3 regions of the Desulfofundulus thermocisternus DSM 10259 genome follow, and region 3 is predicted to be linked to each of the others. Evidence: riboswitches for the same ligand, from Rfam matches in the RefSeq annotation. Region 3 holds a riboswitch; each other region holds the start of a gene.
What was found. A riboswitch is a leader RNA that binds a small molecule or an ion and turns the genes downstream of it on or off. The one in region 3 is predicted to bind cyclic di-GMP.

Region 1 (4,853 bases), on a different contig from region 3:
ACGTGGAAATTGCGGCCTTAAATGAGGTGGAAAAGGCGATTATACGCCAGGCGGGATTTACGGTGCATTACCCCAAGGGACACGTTATTTTTGCCGCCGGCGATCCTGCCGATAGAGTTTACCTGGTGGAAAGCGGATGGGTAAAAATCTATCGCTTGAACGCCGATGGTCGCCGTGTTACCGTGGGCAGCATACGCAGCCCGGGAGAATTGATGGGCCTGGCCGAAGCGCTATGGGGAGGAGAACGCACCTGCTTTGCCGGGGCCATCAGTAACGTCAGCCTGGTGGTTTTACGCAAGAATAAATTTGAAGAACTGATGGGGGCCCACCCTTTCCTGGCCATAAAAGTGGCCAAGTTGCTGGGTGTTCGCATGCGGGAAGCAGAACAGATTATTCATGAAATGGTCTGCTGGCAGGCTCCCGGACGCCTGGCCCTGACCCTCTTAAAAATGGGTGAGCGCTGCGGCGTGGAAACCAAAAACGGCATCAAGCTGGGTGTTCAGCTTACCCACGAGGAGCTGGCCAATATGGTGGGCACTTCCAGGCAGACAGTAACCACCCTTTTGAATACCTTCAAACAGGAAAAAAGCATCGTCTATGAAGGAAGGACCATCAGCATTGTCAATCCAGACAAGCTGGCCCGATGGATAATGTAAAATAATGATTGTCAAGAATTTAAAAACCCCGGCTGGGGGTTTATTTTTTTTGCCTTTTCAGCCATATCCATCAAAACTTTGAAATTTATTTTTTAATTAAATTAAATAATGCTTCCAAGAAGGTTTTCTAATACAACATATCGAACTATAGTTAAATTAAGATATGGGCTGCAGCCGGTATGCAGCGTTTACCACTACCCCGGTCAACAGGAACAGGCAAAAAAAAGAAAGGAGCATAATGATGAGCAATTACTCCCTCTTCCAGGACGAAAAAAAATGCATTTCCTGCCGCAGTTGCGAGGTGCAGTGCAAGATTAATAAGGGGCTCGCCACAGGACCCAGGCCTGGAAAAATTATTACGGCGGGTCCTGCCACCAGAAACGGCCGGATCATGGCAAAGTATGTTTTCACAACCTGCCGCCATTGTGAAGACCCTTTCTGCGTCCAGGCCTGCCCGGTGGGGGCCGTTCAGAAACGCCCCAGCGACGGTATCGTATTTATCGACCAGGAACTATGTGTGGGCTGCCAGAGTTGCATCATGGCCTGCCCCTGGGGCGCCCCCCAATGGGACGAAGAAAAAGGGGTGGTTGTAAAATGTGATTACTGCAAGGATCGCCTTGACGCCGGTCTCGAACCGGCCTGCGTTACCGCCTGTCCCACCGGCAGCCTCATTTTTATTTCCACGGAAAATATACCGTCCATCAAAAGAGAGCAGATCATCCGCAGGAGGATGAATGGCAGGGCGGTTAATGCCATCTGGTAATATATCTACTAAATATAACTAACAATATCTTCTAGTTCCCTTCTCTTTGGCCGGCGGGCCGGATCATCGGCCGGGTAACCCACGGGGATAATGGCCACCGGTCTGAACTGCGGGGGAATCTCCAGGCATTCCCTCACCTGGTCCTCGTTAAAAGCTCCCACCCAGCAGGTTCCCAGGCCCAGGGCGCTAGCGGTAAGCAGGATATTCTGGATGGCGGCAGCCGTGTCCTGAATACAGTAAAGCTTACGCCCCCGTTCACCGTAAACCCGGGCCGAACGTTCCGGCTCGGCACAAACCACGATCACCACGGGAACCTGGGTAATGAAGCGCTGGTTTAAAGCTGCCCGGGCCAGAGCTTCTTTCTTTTCCTGCCGGGTAACCACGTAAAAAAACCAGGGTTGCAGGTTACCCGCCGACGGGGCCCAGCGGGCCGCCTCCAGGAGCTGATCCAGCAATGCCTCCGGCAACGGATCCGGCCGGTAATGGCGGACGGAGTAACGACCCCTCACCAGGGAAAGTATCGTGGACATGAATTCCCCTCCTCAAGGGATGGCGATAAAGTTTTAATTATAATTATATACGTGTGCGCGTAAATCCACACACTTACCGGATGAATCTATACCCTGCTCTTACCTGACCACCATTACCGGGCAGGGGGCCAGATGCAGCACCTTGTGGCTTACGCTGCCCAGAAACAGCGACTTGAGATCACCAAAGCCACGGCTGCCAATGATAATGAGATCAAAACACCCTTCCGCAGCCAGGCGGCAGATAGCCTCGGCTGCATCTCCCCGCTCCACTGCTTTGTTTACGGTCAGGCCTTCTGCCTGAAATATTTCTTCTACGGCGGCAAAGACCTTTTCCGCCCGGGCCTCTATTTCCTGATCCAGTTCTTTTTGCTGCAACCACGTGCACGACCCCGGCTCGGGAAAAATTTTATAACAGGAAGGCCCCACATATAATGCTGTTACCGAAACTCCGGGATTAAGTTTGCTCAAACGCAAAGCCGTCCTGGCTGCACGCAGTGAATTCTCCGAACCATCCACGGCCAGAAGTATTTTCATACTGGCCTTAACCTCCCCAAGCAATCCTTATTTGCACGATCTTCTACATTCCCGGAGAAAAACCTGCATTTATAAAAAATATAATTAAAACCAATTATACCTCTATTGTCTAAACGAGGGATTTGTACTATAATTAACTATGCCTAATAGTCAAATTAAATAAATTCTGGTACTTTCGGGTTGGGCAAACCGGGTGAAAGCCCGGGACGCTAAAGCCATGGGTCTAAGGTCCTTTCCAGGACTATGATCGCCAGGCTGCAACGGTACCGACTGCCGGGGGGGGTAGTCACTTGACTACCCCCCTTTAACTTTGCCTGAAATTAGTCACATCCTTGTGCTCAACGGAGGTGGTTTCCTTAAACGTAGTAAGACCGGACGATTGTCGAAACAATATGAAAGAAAGGAGATGGGAAATTTGACCCCTCAAACGCAGGTTATTTTAGCTACGTCCGTCTTTTTACTTACCTATGCTATAATTATTTCGGAAAAGATTCACCGTACCGTGGCTGCTTTTTGCGGTGCGGCGATAGTCATACTGGCCGGCATTATTACCCCGGAACTGGCCGTCCATTACATCGACTGGAATACCATCGGCCTTTTAACGGGCATGATGATTATCGTGGGCGTTACCCGTGAAACGGGGATCTTTGAGTACCTGGCCATCAAGGCGGCCAAAATGGCCCGGGGGGAGCCCCTGCGCATTCTGGCCGCCCTTGCCCTGGTCACGGCCGTACTTTCTGCCCTGCTGGACAATGTGACCACGGTACTCCTCATCGTGCCCGTTACATTTGCCATCGCCCACAAACTAAAGGTAAGTCCCCTGCCCTTCTTAATTTCTGAAATTATTGCTTCCAACATTGGGGGAACGGCAACCCTGATCGGAGACCCGCCCAACATCATGATTGGCAGCGCCGTAGGGCTCGGCTTTATGGATTTTGTGATTAACCTTACCCCGGTGGTGGTTGTAATTTATGTTACAACCATTTTCATCCTGCGCCTCATTTACCGCCGGGACCTGGTTACAAACCCTGAGAATCAAAAAAGTATCCTGGAGCTTAATGAATGGGACGAAATTAAAGACGCCGCGTTGCTGAAACCCTGCCTCTGGGTTTTGGGTTTAACCATTGCCGGGTTTGCCCTGCACCAGTTCCTGCACCTGGAGAGCTCGGTGATCGCCATGGCCGGGGCGGCCCTGTTGCTGGTAATCACCCGTTCCGACCCGGAACATGCCCTGCACGCCGTAGAATGGCCGGTTATCTTCTTCTTTATCGGCCTGTTTGCCCTGGTGGGAGCGCTGGAAGAAGTAGGGGTCATTGAAACCATCGCCCATTTTGCCCTGGAGGTTACCGGGGGAGAACTCCTGCCGGCGGGCCTTTTGATTGTCTGGCTTTCGGCCCTGGCCTCGGCCTTTGTGGACAACATCCCCTTTGTGGCGACCATGATTCCTTTAATTCAGGACATGGGCCGCCTGGGAGGTATCGAAAACCTCAATTTCCTGTGGTGGTCCCTTTCCCTGGGAGCCTGCCTGGGTGGCAACGGTACCATCATCGGTGCTTCGGCCAACGTGGTAGTGGTGGGCATGGCTGAAAAGAGGGGTACGCCCATCAGCTTCCTGGGTTTCTTTAAAGTAGCTTTTCCCCTCATGATCCTTTCCATTGTCATTGCCACAGCATACCTGGTGGCCTGGCTGCAATTTAATACCACCCTGGTGCTGGTAAGCACGCTGGCAATAGGGCTGGCCTTGAGCCTGCTGTTAAACCTGCTGCAAAGGCAGCTTAAAATAGAAACCACGGTAACAACAGGCAACCAGTAATTCCCCGACACCCGTTCACTTAGATAACAGTAATTTCACAAGGGGGGGGGTTGGCGGTTGACCAGAAACCAGCTGGCCGCCATGATTGATCATACCCTGCTTAAACCCACAGCCACCACCCGGGACATCCGGCAACTTTGTATTGAGGCGATGGCTGAAGGTTTCGCCGCCGTATGTGTTAATCCCGTCCATGTAGAATGTGCCGCAAAAATGCTTGCCGGTTCCGGCGTGGCGGTATGCACGGTGATTGGCTTTCCCCTGGGGGCAACCACGCCATCCGTAAAAAAGAAAGAGGCTGAAGAGGCCATAAATAACGGGGCCAGGGAAGTGGACATGGTCATAAATATCGGCGCTTTGAAGGAAGGAAACCACGACCTGGTCGTGGCCGATATCCGGGGAGTGGTGGAGGCAGTGACCGCCCTTTTGCCCGGTGGGCTGGTCAAGGTAATCATTGAAACGGGATATCTAGACCGTGAAGAAAAAATTACCGCCTGCCGGCTGGCGTGGCAGGCAGGCGCCCATTTTGTGAAGACCAGCACCGGTTTTGGTCCCGCCGG
Region 2 (4,853 bases), on a different contig from region 3:
GGACGGTTGGGAGAAGGTGCTGGAAGCAGCCAAGGAGTACAACCTGAAAACCGAGATGGTGGTTCACTTGACTGACGGTGACGGCACGATTTCTTCCCTGATAACGAACGAGGCTGCCATGACCAGGGCGATTAATGGTATAATGGGAGAAGCGAGGCTATACCAAGGACTAAACCTCGACTTTGAGGGTTTGGGCTACCGGGATGACGGCGAGCAGTTAAAGGTGGTACAGGGCGCTTTTACCAGGTTCGTCCTACTCTTAGCGGAACAGGTTAAGGCTGCTAACCTCACCCTGACCCTCACTCTCCACACTCCCAACAGCGCCTATAGGGGTTACGATTACAGGGTGCTGGGAAAATTAGCCGACCGGATTATCATTATGGCCTACGAATTACGGTTCTAAGCCGGAGCCGGTAAGCCTTGTCAAGCAAGCTGTCGAGATGGCCAGGGCTCTTGTTCCGCCGGAAAAGCTAGTGCTTGGAATTTCTGCCTCCTCGGAAACACCGGAGAGCATTCTAATCAAAGTGGGCATCGCCAAGCGATACGGCCTTGACGGTATCGCCATCTGGCGGTTAGGTCTGGTGACCAGTGAAATATGGGACGCGTTAAGCGCTAACGTAATACCGTGGTAACTCTGTTTGGGCTGTTGAAAATCTTTCTGCGGAAAGCGGAACGAATAGCCGGTTTGTGCGTCTGTAATTTTGGAAAAAATTCTTAAGGGAGGCTCTGTCAGTGAAGAAGTGGTTATTATACGTAATTATAACTATTTTTACTATTACTATTCCTGCTTGCGCACTAATAAAAAGGGAAAACAAGGCTGAAAACATGAATGTTCCCCCGCCGACAAATTCACAAATTACTCAACAAATCCAGGCTGCTTCTAATCCTCATTCCCAGACTCCTACCGAAAAGAAACTCACTCAAATTATTGTCAAAAGAGGTAATGACGTTTTCCCTTTTAATCCGCTCACGTTGAAAGAATCAGGCATAATCTTAGACGTGCGGGATTTGTTATGGGTAGCCCTGCGGGGCGGTGCCGGAATACAACCAGAAGTTAAACAAGTGGAGTCAAAAGAACTTGATAAAGACCTAAAAAACGGGGATAAAATGAAGGATGTCTTTTGCTCGGTTCGCCTTATTTATGAGCCATATAGGCCGAAGCAGGGAATAAATGATCTTGCTCACAAGGACTTAATTATCTATATAAATCCGGATAATGTGAATGATGCCTATTTCGGAATCCAAAACCCAGATAACCAAACTAAATGGGATCTTTACTATTTGCCCGGTTATGGACAATGGCTCAAAAAAGAGGTCGACCTTCTATTACGCTTACATACGGGATTATAAAAGTGCCTGGTCGCGTAGCAGACCAGGCACTTACTGTTAACAAAAATCGCTTAAGTTACATAGTGTATCCATCCAAGCTACTAAGTTATTATAGTAAGCGTCGTGGTCCGGGCCACCGTATCCAGCATCTGCTATAAATCGGGCACATGTATATTCACTAGGCGTAACACCTTTTATTTGGCACCAAACGAGGTAGTCAATTAGTTCTGAATAAATAGGATTAATGTCTTTATCAGCCATAATCCGGGCTTCTTCAACGTCGTCGTAGATGTCAGGTGTAGGGAGCCATCATTGTCCACCTCCTTCCAGCTTGTCTAACCTGCCCTCTACTACATAAAGAGAAAATAGGGGGGCGTTTTAATACCCCCCTACCAAAAAAAATTCTTGAGTTATTTCTGATAGTCGCTTTTACGGGAGAAGTACCGGTTTAGCTCATCCCTACCCCACGTGGTATTTGGTCGGTATCGGTAAACGGCTTCTATTATCCAGGTCACCAAATCGGAGCAGGCTTCCTCGTAACCTAGTTGACGGCTGTATTTCTTGACGATGGGAATGAAACGTTTAACGACCTGGGTCATAGCTTCCTCATTACCACTCTTCGCCAGGTCAATCAGTTCTCGGAGCTTTGGCTTTCTTTGCAAATGGTATCACCCTCTTCTAGAGACAAAAAGACCTACCACACCTTGGCAGAGGGCAGGTCTTAGACTTCTAGAGCAGCGGCAGCCAGGCTGTCATAGTGCCTGTGGGCACCTTAGACCCTGTAGCTTTACGTCCCCATTTTTCAATGGGTTTGCCCTTAACGTAGGTATTCGGTTTTCGTTGGAGAAGCGCGGAACCTTCACCTCCTTACATCCGTCTATTTATTAAGACGAATGGTAGGTCAAAATGGTACCATATACTGGAAAGAAGTCATCGTCTTTTTCTAATGTCGTTTATCAACATTCCTTATGATAGAAAAGGCAAATAACTTGTCCATCCCGTGAATATGATGGTAATAGATATGGGATTTCTTTACCAAAATTGGCTGTAGAATATTGTAGACAATTTTGGAAGCCCTCTTTTAAGTTCCTAACATACATCCTATAATAATAACATAGGAGGTGAAATCTGGTGAACGAGCTACTTACTACAAATGAAACGGCTGAAATCCTCGGAATATCGCCCGTAGCAGTTGCTAATCTCCTCCGGGATAAGAAACTACCAGGTATCAAGAGACGAGGCCCGGATGGAATTGACCGCTGGTTCATCAGACGGGAAGACGTTGCTCTCTACTGCGCCGGGTTGGCTATCTTCAATATGCTCCAGCACAAAGCCAGAATTAGAAGGCAAGCTGCGGAGGAAGGTGTCCCATTGTGAGTAGAGCCATTGGATATGTAAGGATAAGCACAGAAGAACAGACTCAGCACGGTTACTCCCTGGAAGCCCAAACCGAAGCAATAAAGAAATACTGCGAAATTCAAGGTTGGGAACTATTACGGATTTACCGCGATGATGGATACAGTGGCGCTTCAATGGAGAGACCAGCGTTGGAACAACTCCTTGCAGGCCTCCACCTGCGCCATTTCGATACGGTTGTCGTTTAGTGTATTTGCTACTATAAAACTGATCCATTTTTAGCCCCTGTGACATTGTCAAACTGATCCACCCTGGGAGCCGTGGTAGACAAAATGATACTGTGAAACTGATCCACTTTGGCGAAATTGCTACTCTAAAACTGATCCACTTCCTTCAACAATCCCCTATACTGGATGTACATTCATCCGGGTCAGGGGGGAGAAGGGAAGTGATTGAAATTAATCTTTACGAACAAATCAGGTACCTTTATGCCGTGGAAAAACTTTCTAAAAGGGATTGAAACTACCCGTAAGGTTCCTGTGCCCCCGGGCGGCGGCCCTGTTCCGAGCCTACCTATGAGGGATTGATCCGGAAAGGGGGGAAAACCTGGTCAATAGGAGGGTCGGGTTCACAATAACTAACCGTTGTTGGGTATTGTGAGCTTTTTGAGCCAGGTGAACGGGGATGACGGTAAAGGAAGGTTATAAGAAAAGATATGAAACGGGCGATACTCCCTGGGATATTGGCAAACCTGATTTTAACCTTATTCAGACTGTGACTGCAATGGCCATAAAACCATGTAAAGCACTGGATATCGGTTGCGGAACTGGTGATAATTCCATCTGGCTTGCCCGGAACGGCTTCGATGTGACAGGCGTTGATACATCGGAAATTGCAATAGGAAAGGCAGTAGAGAAAGCTTCAAAAGCCAATGTCCGGTGTACCTTTATGGTAATTGACTTCTTCACAAACAAAATTACAGGGGCGCCGTTTGGTTTTGCATTTGATAGAGGTTGTTTTCATTCATTGAATTCCGGTGAGGAACGGGAGAGCTTTGCGGAAAAGGTGGCCGCCCATTTAGAAGAGGATGGCCTGTGGCTGAGTATTATCGGCAACGCCGATGAGCGGCGAGAAGGCCCGGGTCCGCCACAGAGGACGGCCAGGGATATTGTTAATTCTGTGGAACCTCACTTCGAAATTCTTTCGCTCGTTTCCAGCCATTTTGGTTCCAACCGCCCGAACCCGCCCAGAGCCTGGGTTTGCCTGATGCGGAAAAGACGTTTTGTATAATTGGAGCCGCCGCGAGTAAAGCCGGGGCACATCCCGGAAACACTTTATCTGTACGCTGGAGGGGAGTTTACCTCCCCTTTTTATTTTCCCGTCTTTCAGCAACTTACACAGTACCCGGAGTGCATACCCGCCATGTGTTAATTATTCCCTTTTTGACCAATGGATTGATAAATCAAAGATACAAATGATATAATTTTCATTGGTGACGTATTAAATTTTTTTATGGGTTCCCTGGTTGAGCTTGCAGGGTGAATGTTCAGGGTAAAAACATAAAAGAAAGGATGAGGTCATGAAAGATATTAAGGGCACTGTGCTGGAAGTTGTTCTGGCTGTTTTACCGGTTACTGTATTTGTGCTCATCCTGCAGGCAGTGCTCCGGTTACCTTCTCTGGTTATGGCGCAGTTTTTGATCGGGGTGGTCATGGTCACCATTGGCTTGATATTCTTCCTGGTGGGCATTCATCTGGGAATGCTGCAAATTGGTGAAGCCACCGGCTCGGCGCTCCCCAGGATTGGTAGGGTCTGGATTCTGGTCCTCTTCGGTTTTCTTTTCAGTTTTGTGGTGACTGTGGCCGAGCCGGATGTCAGGGTTCTGGCCACCCAGGTGGATGCAGTATCCGGGGGAGCCATTTCCAAAGATCTTTTAATTATCTTTGTCGCTCTGGGCGTGGCCATATTTGTGGGACTGGCCATATTGCGGGTGGTTCTGGGTGTTCCCCTGCGGCATCTTTTGCTTGCCAGTTACGCCCTGGTCTTCATCCTGGCCGTGCTGGCCCCCGCCGAATTCAGGGCCGTTTCTCTGGATGCCGGCGGCGTTACCACAGGCCCGATGACGGTGCCGTTTATTCTTGCCCTGGGTGTGGGGGTTGCATCTGTTC
Region 3 (4,853 bases):
GCATTGCCAAAATTGTTTTAACCGACTGCGGGGACGAAATAGAAGTCAAGACCTACGAGGAATCCCCCATCCGCAGGATCCGGCGCATTACCGGGTATCTCGCCGAGACGAGCCACCTGGTGCTGGATTCCTTCAACCCCCAGGGGGTATGGTGGACGTGGTCTTTCGGGAGGAGGTGGTCATTGAGGGAAGTACTGCCGTGGCCGTTCACCTTCGAGACCGGCTCGCGCGTGGAAACGTGGTTCCTTCGCCCGGCCCTGTGGCTCGGGACGGTGCTTTTAATAGCGCGGTGCCTCGGAGTAGTGCCGCGTTAAATGTATAAGAGTAATAATCTTGGAAGATGGTAAAAGTAAAAATAACACTATTGTGCTTATATAAAACTTACGCTGGCCCGCCCGCGACGGTCAGTTGGGCATAAAGCCCCGGCCCGGATGGGCGGCGGGCTGGCTTTTTTCAGAAGCCTCCCCTCTTCCCATTTTTTGCCCGGTTCAGTGCCGGGCTTTTTCTTTTTCCGGGGGCGAAGCGTGATGGACTTTTTCATCAGAGAAGAGGTTGACATGGCCGAGAAGTACGGCCTGTCGATCGTCCGGGTGAGTTACGATGCGGTGAATAAACAGGTAGCGGAAATGCTGGCGTACCTAGAAGCTGGTTTTCATGGAGGTGTTCGGCTTGGATAAAGTTCGAAGAGTTAGAATTGCCGACATCAAAATTATCGACCGCGTCCGGAAAGACATGGGCAACCTTGAGGAACTGGCGGGGGATATAGCGGAAAACGGGCTTATCAACTATCCCGTAGTAACGCCTGACAACGTGCTCATAGCAGGGGAGATGAATAATTAGCTTGTTTTAGCCCCCACCTTGAATGCAAGGGGGGGGTATTTTACGCTTACGCTCTTTACTATACCATTCAGGATACCTGTAACTGTCATCTGTTTGTGAAAAATACTGCATTGGTGGATATCTGCTTTTTGACATGGACTCGACATAAAGTTGCATTATTTGCTTGACACAGGAAAATTATGCTGATTCAATAGAATTAGTTCTAAAATAAGTAGATAAACAGCAAATAAATTCACTCCCGGAGGGCAAACCCGTGCGAAAGCCGGGGACGCAAAGCCGCAGGTCTAAGGTTCCCCGCAAAACACCTGGGTGGGGAGCTATGACGGCTGGGTTGCAGGGGAGAAAAGTAGCTACAGGGCAGATGCTTTTCTCCCTGTAGCTTTTTACTTTGGACCCTGGAAGATGAACCTGAATTTATCATTAACAAATTGACGTATTACAAAGGGCTTATGGAATGGGGGCTTTGTTATGGTTGGACAAACTATAACATTACGTACATACGTTCGGGGGGGGGGGTAATCTCTGCCTTATATGCCATGTAATGGTGATATTAACAGATAACGCTATTATCCCCTCACTGCGCTCCCCTCCTTTATTTATCTCCAGTTAGTTCCTTCCTGTTTTGCCGCTGCATTCTCCTGCCCATGTTCCCATTTTGAGGTGATATCGTGGATTCATTAACGCATCTTGTCCGGGCTCTTTTCCGGATGCTGGAAGCCCGGCTGGAAGGGGTTTCGCGCCATTCGGAACGGGTAGCTTCCCTGGCTGTGATGCTGGCAAGAGAGCTTGGGATGAACGAAAATGATCAGAAAATGATATATGTGGCCGGTTTACTCCATGACCTGGGCAAGATGGCAGTTCCCGGCAGAATTCTCTTCAAGCCGGACAAGCTCACCGGGGAGGAATGGGAAGAAATAAAAAAACACCCGGTCTACAGTTTTCAGATTCTCTCTTACATACCTCAATTGAAGGATATCAACCTCCTGATGCTTTACCACCATGAGCGTTACGACGGCCGGGGTTATCCGTACGGTCTGAAAGGGGAAGACATCCCCCTGGGGGCGCGTATCCTAACGGTTGCCGACAGCTACGACGCCATGACCTCGCACCGGGTGTACAGGCCGGCCATGTCTACCCGTGAGGCACTGGAGGAAATCTACCGCTGTGCGGGCACGCAGTTTGACCCGCGGGTGGTGGAAGCGTTTTTCAACCTTGATGTTTCCGGCAGCAAGTTGGAGGTGCCGTTCCGGAAGCGGGACCGGGAGGTGCTGACGACTACCTGATGAGCGGCAGGAGAAAAAGTATCGTTCGTTTTCTGTCAAAACATTATTTCCTGCTCGGCACCTGCTGCGCGGTATTTTATGCGCTGCCGGTAATTTATGAACTCCTGCTGTGCAGGCAGGGGGTTTTCAGCAACGCCGTATGGTACGCCTACGTCATTCCGGCCATCCTGCTGGGTTATGCTTTCGGTTTCAGGGGAGGCATATTCAACGCCCTGTTTGGTACTGTTCTGGCACTAACAGTGGAATAGATTGGTACAGCGGCCGCTGTCAGTTCTGGTTCTTCACCCCGATCCGCAGGGAGAATGTCCGTTTTGTGGGCTGAGAGGCAGAAGGATGGTGAAAAATGCGACGGTGTCTTGAATGCGCTCAGAAAGAACCGGACCGTGCTTGTGTGGATTGCCAGTATTTTATTCAGCCAAGCCCCCTTCGCCGGGTGCCTTCGTCCCCTGTCAGGGTCTTGCTGGAAGATGGGTATGGGAAACAGTATCCAGCCCGCATTCTGGTATTAAGTACCACGGAGTTTGGTCTGGAAACAGAAGCCCCCGTTCCAGGACGGTATGTAATCAGGTTGCAGGAAAACTTGTGGGTAGAGGTGGCCGGGGTATCTTTTAAAGGGAAAAACAACGTCCATTTATTTGATATCCTGTGTGTCCACCGGAAGCAGGAGACTGCCCGCCGTCTCAGCAGGGAGGAGTACCAGTTATTGGCCGGCAGCACCGGCGAATTAATATATGAGGTTACCAGGCACCTGCCGGAGCACCTTCAGGATCTGGTCAGGGAAAAACTGCTGGCTGAGGTGGAAAAATCTGAACTAATAAATGCCCTCAAGGTCGGAGTGGTGATGAAATATGAAAGTGGTCGCTTCCGTTTCCTTTCGGGTCAGGCTGACCTGGGCCTGCCCATGGAAGAAACGGAAAAGCTGATGCGCCAGGCTATCCGCCAGGCTGAACACCGGCGCGAGGTGATCATTAGCGCTGACGGGAAAAAGGTATTTGACCTTCATTGCGTGCCGTTCGACTACAGGAGCGGAGGGCTGCTGGCTTTAGACATCACCGGGGTGATTGAAAAGGAAAGAAAGATGCACCGGCAGGAGATGCAGGTTTACCGGGAGGCCATAGCAGCGGTAACGGGGGGGCGTCTGTACCTGGTAGGTAGTGGAGAAATAGAAAAAGTGGTCTCAGAAGGGATGGAACTGGCCAGGGGTGAGGTCCGGCAGTCCCGCGATATTCCGGAAGCCCGCCGGGCAATGCGGGAAGCCTTGCCTGTTCTCGACAGCCGCAGGCAGCACGCGATTGCCTTGTGCTTGACAGAGGCGCTGGCCAATGCTCTCAAACATGCAGGGGGCGGTTGCTGGCAAGCCAGGCAGTCAGGGGATACCGTCAGGATTATCGTTCAGGACCGGGGTCCGGGAATTAAAACCAGTGAACTGACCCGGGCAACTTTGATGCAACATTATTCAACCAAGAATTCACTGGGATGTGGATTTACTCTGATGCTCTACTATGCGGACCGCCTCTACCTCAATACAGGATCGTCAGGTACCGTTTTGATCCTGGACTTTGGCATTATGCCTGCGGAAGGGTTGACCGGATTAAACCAGTGAAAGGGGTGATTTTTGTTGCTGAAGGTGGATGTTTATGTTGACCGGGGAGTTTGCCGGCTGGTGCTGAATGGTGAACTGGACATGGAAACGGTGGTACAAATGCAAGAAGCTGTTGGGAAAGTGAAGGAACATACATTGGAAATAGATCTGTCGGGGGTTTCCTTCGTTGATTCAACTGGTTTGAAAAGTCTGCTGGACATTAGCAACGAATGGCGGCAAAAAGGAGGCCGGATGCTGGTTTTGAGGCCGCAGCCCGACGTAGCAGAAGTGATGCGGCTGGTTGGGCTTGACGGGCTCCTGGCACAGGACACCGCTCTGGCCGGAGAAGAAAGGTAGGAGCAGGATGGTAGAAGTAATTACGGGGAACGAAAGGATACTGAGGGCTTACTGTTTGGAAGTTAGTGGGAGTTGCTTGCCTGCCGAACAGGTCGGGGGAGATTTTTTTGAGTTTATCCCCTGCGATGCAAGAACCATGTTTGCCGTTATCGGAGATGTAATGGGTAAAGGATTCCATGCTGCCCGGCTGATGGAAACAATCCGGCAGATGCTCCGGGACTGTATTACCAACAATCCCCATCCTCTGGAGGCGGTGCGCCTGTTAAACAAGGTAGCAGGGTATGAACTGCGGAAATGCGGGGCTTTTGCCACCCTGTGCCTGCTGTGTTACGATGGGATAACCGGACGACTTACCTGTGTCAATGCAGGACATCACCCTCCCCTCCTTCTATCCGACGGAAAGGTTAAAGTGGCCCGGTGCCGGGGAGTCGCCCTGGGCCTGCTGGAAGATTACCTCGGGTCAGGGGTGGAGGAATTTTTTCTTGCCGCCGGAGATGCGGTGGTGCTGTATACCGATGGACTTGTGGAGGCCTGTGGCCCGGGCGAGCAAAGGTACGGGCTGGAACGGTTAAAGAAGATAGTTTGTCTTCAAAATGGTGCTAATGCAGACAGGATGAAACGAAACATTTTATCTGACCTGCAGGCATTTACCAGCGGTTTTCCCCAAAAGGATGATGTGACACTGGCTGTTATGAAGGTGGCGGGGAGGGCAGGTGAAAAAAGTGGAGATTAGAGTTCGGCAGACAGAAAAAATGGCCATTCTGGAGGTGTCGGGTGAACTGGATTATAGC

Region 1: it holds a riboswitch for cyclic di-GMP, as region 3 does, so the genes downstream of both, BR83_RS0101645 (ArsB/NhaD family transporter) here and BR83_RS16190 (HD-GYP domain-containing protein) in region 3, are expected to answer to the same signal.
Region 2: it holds a riboswitch for cyclic di-GMP, as region 3 does, so the genes downstream of both, BR83_RS15950 (helix-turn-helix domain-containing protein) here and BR83_RS16190 (HD-GYP domain-containing protein) in region 3, are expected to answer to the same signal.

What each region holds. Positions count from the first base shown of each region.
Region 1 covers NZ_JMLG01000001.1:306,007-310,859, forward strand. Annotated here, with positions in the region: gene BR83_RS0101620 (Crp/Fnr family transcriptional regulator) at 1-656, shown strand, start outside; gene BR83_RS0101630 (4Fe-4S dicluster domain-containing protein) at 898-1,419, shown strand; gene BR83_RS0101635 (nitroreductase family protein) at 1,428-1,949, opposite strand; gene BR83_RS0101640 (universal stress protein) at 2,049-2,483, opposite strand; cyclic di-GMP riboswitch class I at 2,657-2,746, shown strand; gene BR83_RS0101645 (ArsB/NhaD family transporter) at 2,899-4,296, shown strand; gene deoC (deoxyribose-phosphate aldolase) at 4,354-4,853, shown strand, end outside.
Region 2 covers NZ_JMLG01000027.1:21,612-26,464, reverse strand. Annotated here, with positions in the region: partial or broken gene BR83_RS17300 (stalk domain-containing protein) at 1-632, shown strand, start outside; gene BR83_RS16490 (hypothetical protein) at 733-1,350, shown strand; gene BR83_RS15950 (helix-turn-helix domain-containing protein) at 1,740-1,991, opposite strand; cyclic di-GMP riboswitch class I at 2,066-2,155, opposite strand; gene BR83_RS0112605 (helix-turn-helix domain-containing protein) at 2,461-2,706, shown strand; gene BR83_RS17885 (recombinase family protein) at 2,703-2,933, shown strand; gene BR83_RS0112595 (class I SAM-dependent methyltransferase) at 3,370-3,975, shown strand; gene BR83_RS0112590 (DUF1538 domain-containing protein) at 4,265-4,853, shown strand, end outside.
Region 3 covers NZ_KK365995.1:29,580-34,432, forward strand. Annotated here, with positions in the region: gene BR83_RS16530 (hypothetical protein) at 1-314, shown strand, start outside; gene BR83_RS17255 (hypothetical protein) at 528-677, shown strand; gene BR83_RS17040 (ParB N-terminal domain-containing protein) at 670-840, shown strand; cyclic di-GMP riboswitch class I at 1,075-1,179, shown strand; gene BR83_RS16190 (HD-GYP domain-containing protein) at 1,509-2,123, shown strand; gene BR83_RS0114240 (hypothetical protein) at 2,123-2,371, shown strand; gene BR83_RS0114245 (ATP-binding protein) at 2,704-3,726, shown strand; gene BR83_RS0114250 (STAS domain-containing protein) at 3,751-4,062, shown strand; gene BR83_RS0114255 (PP2C family protein-serine/threonine phosphatase) at 4,070-4,795, shown strand; gene BR83_RS0114260 (STAS domain-containing protein) at 4,785-4,853, shown strand, end outside.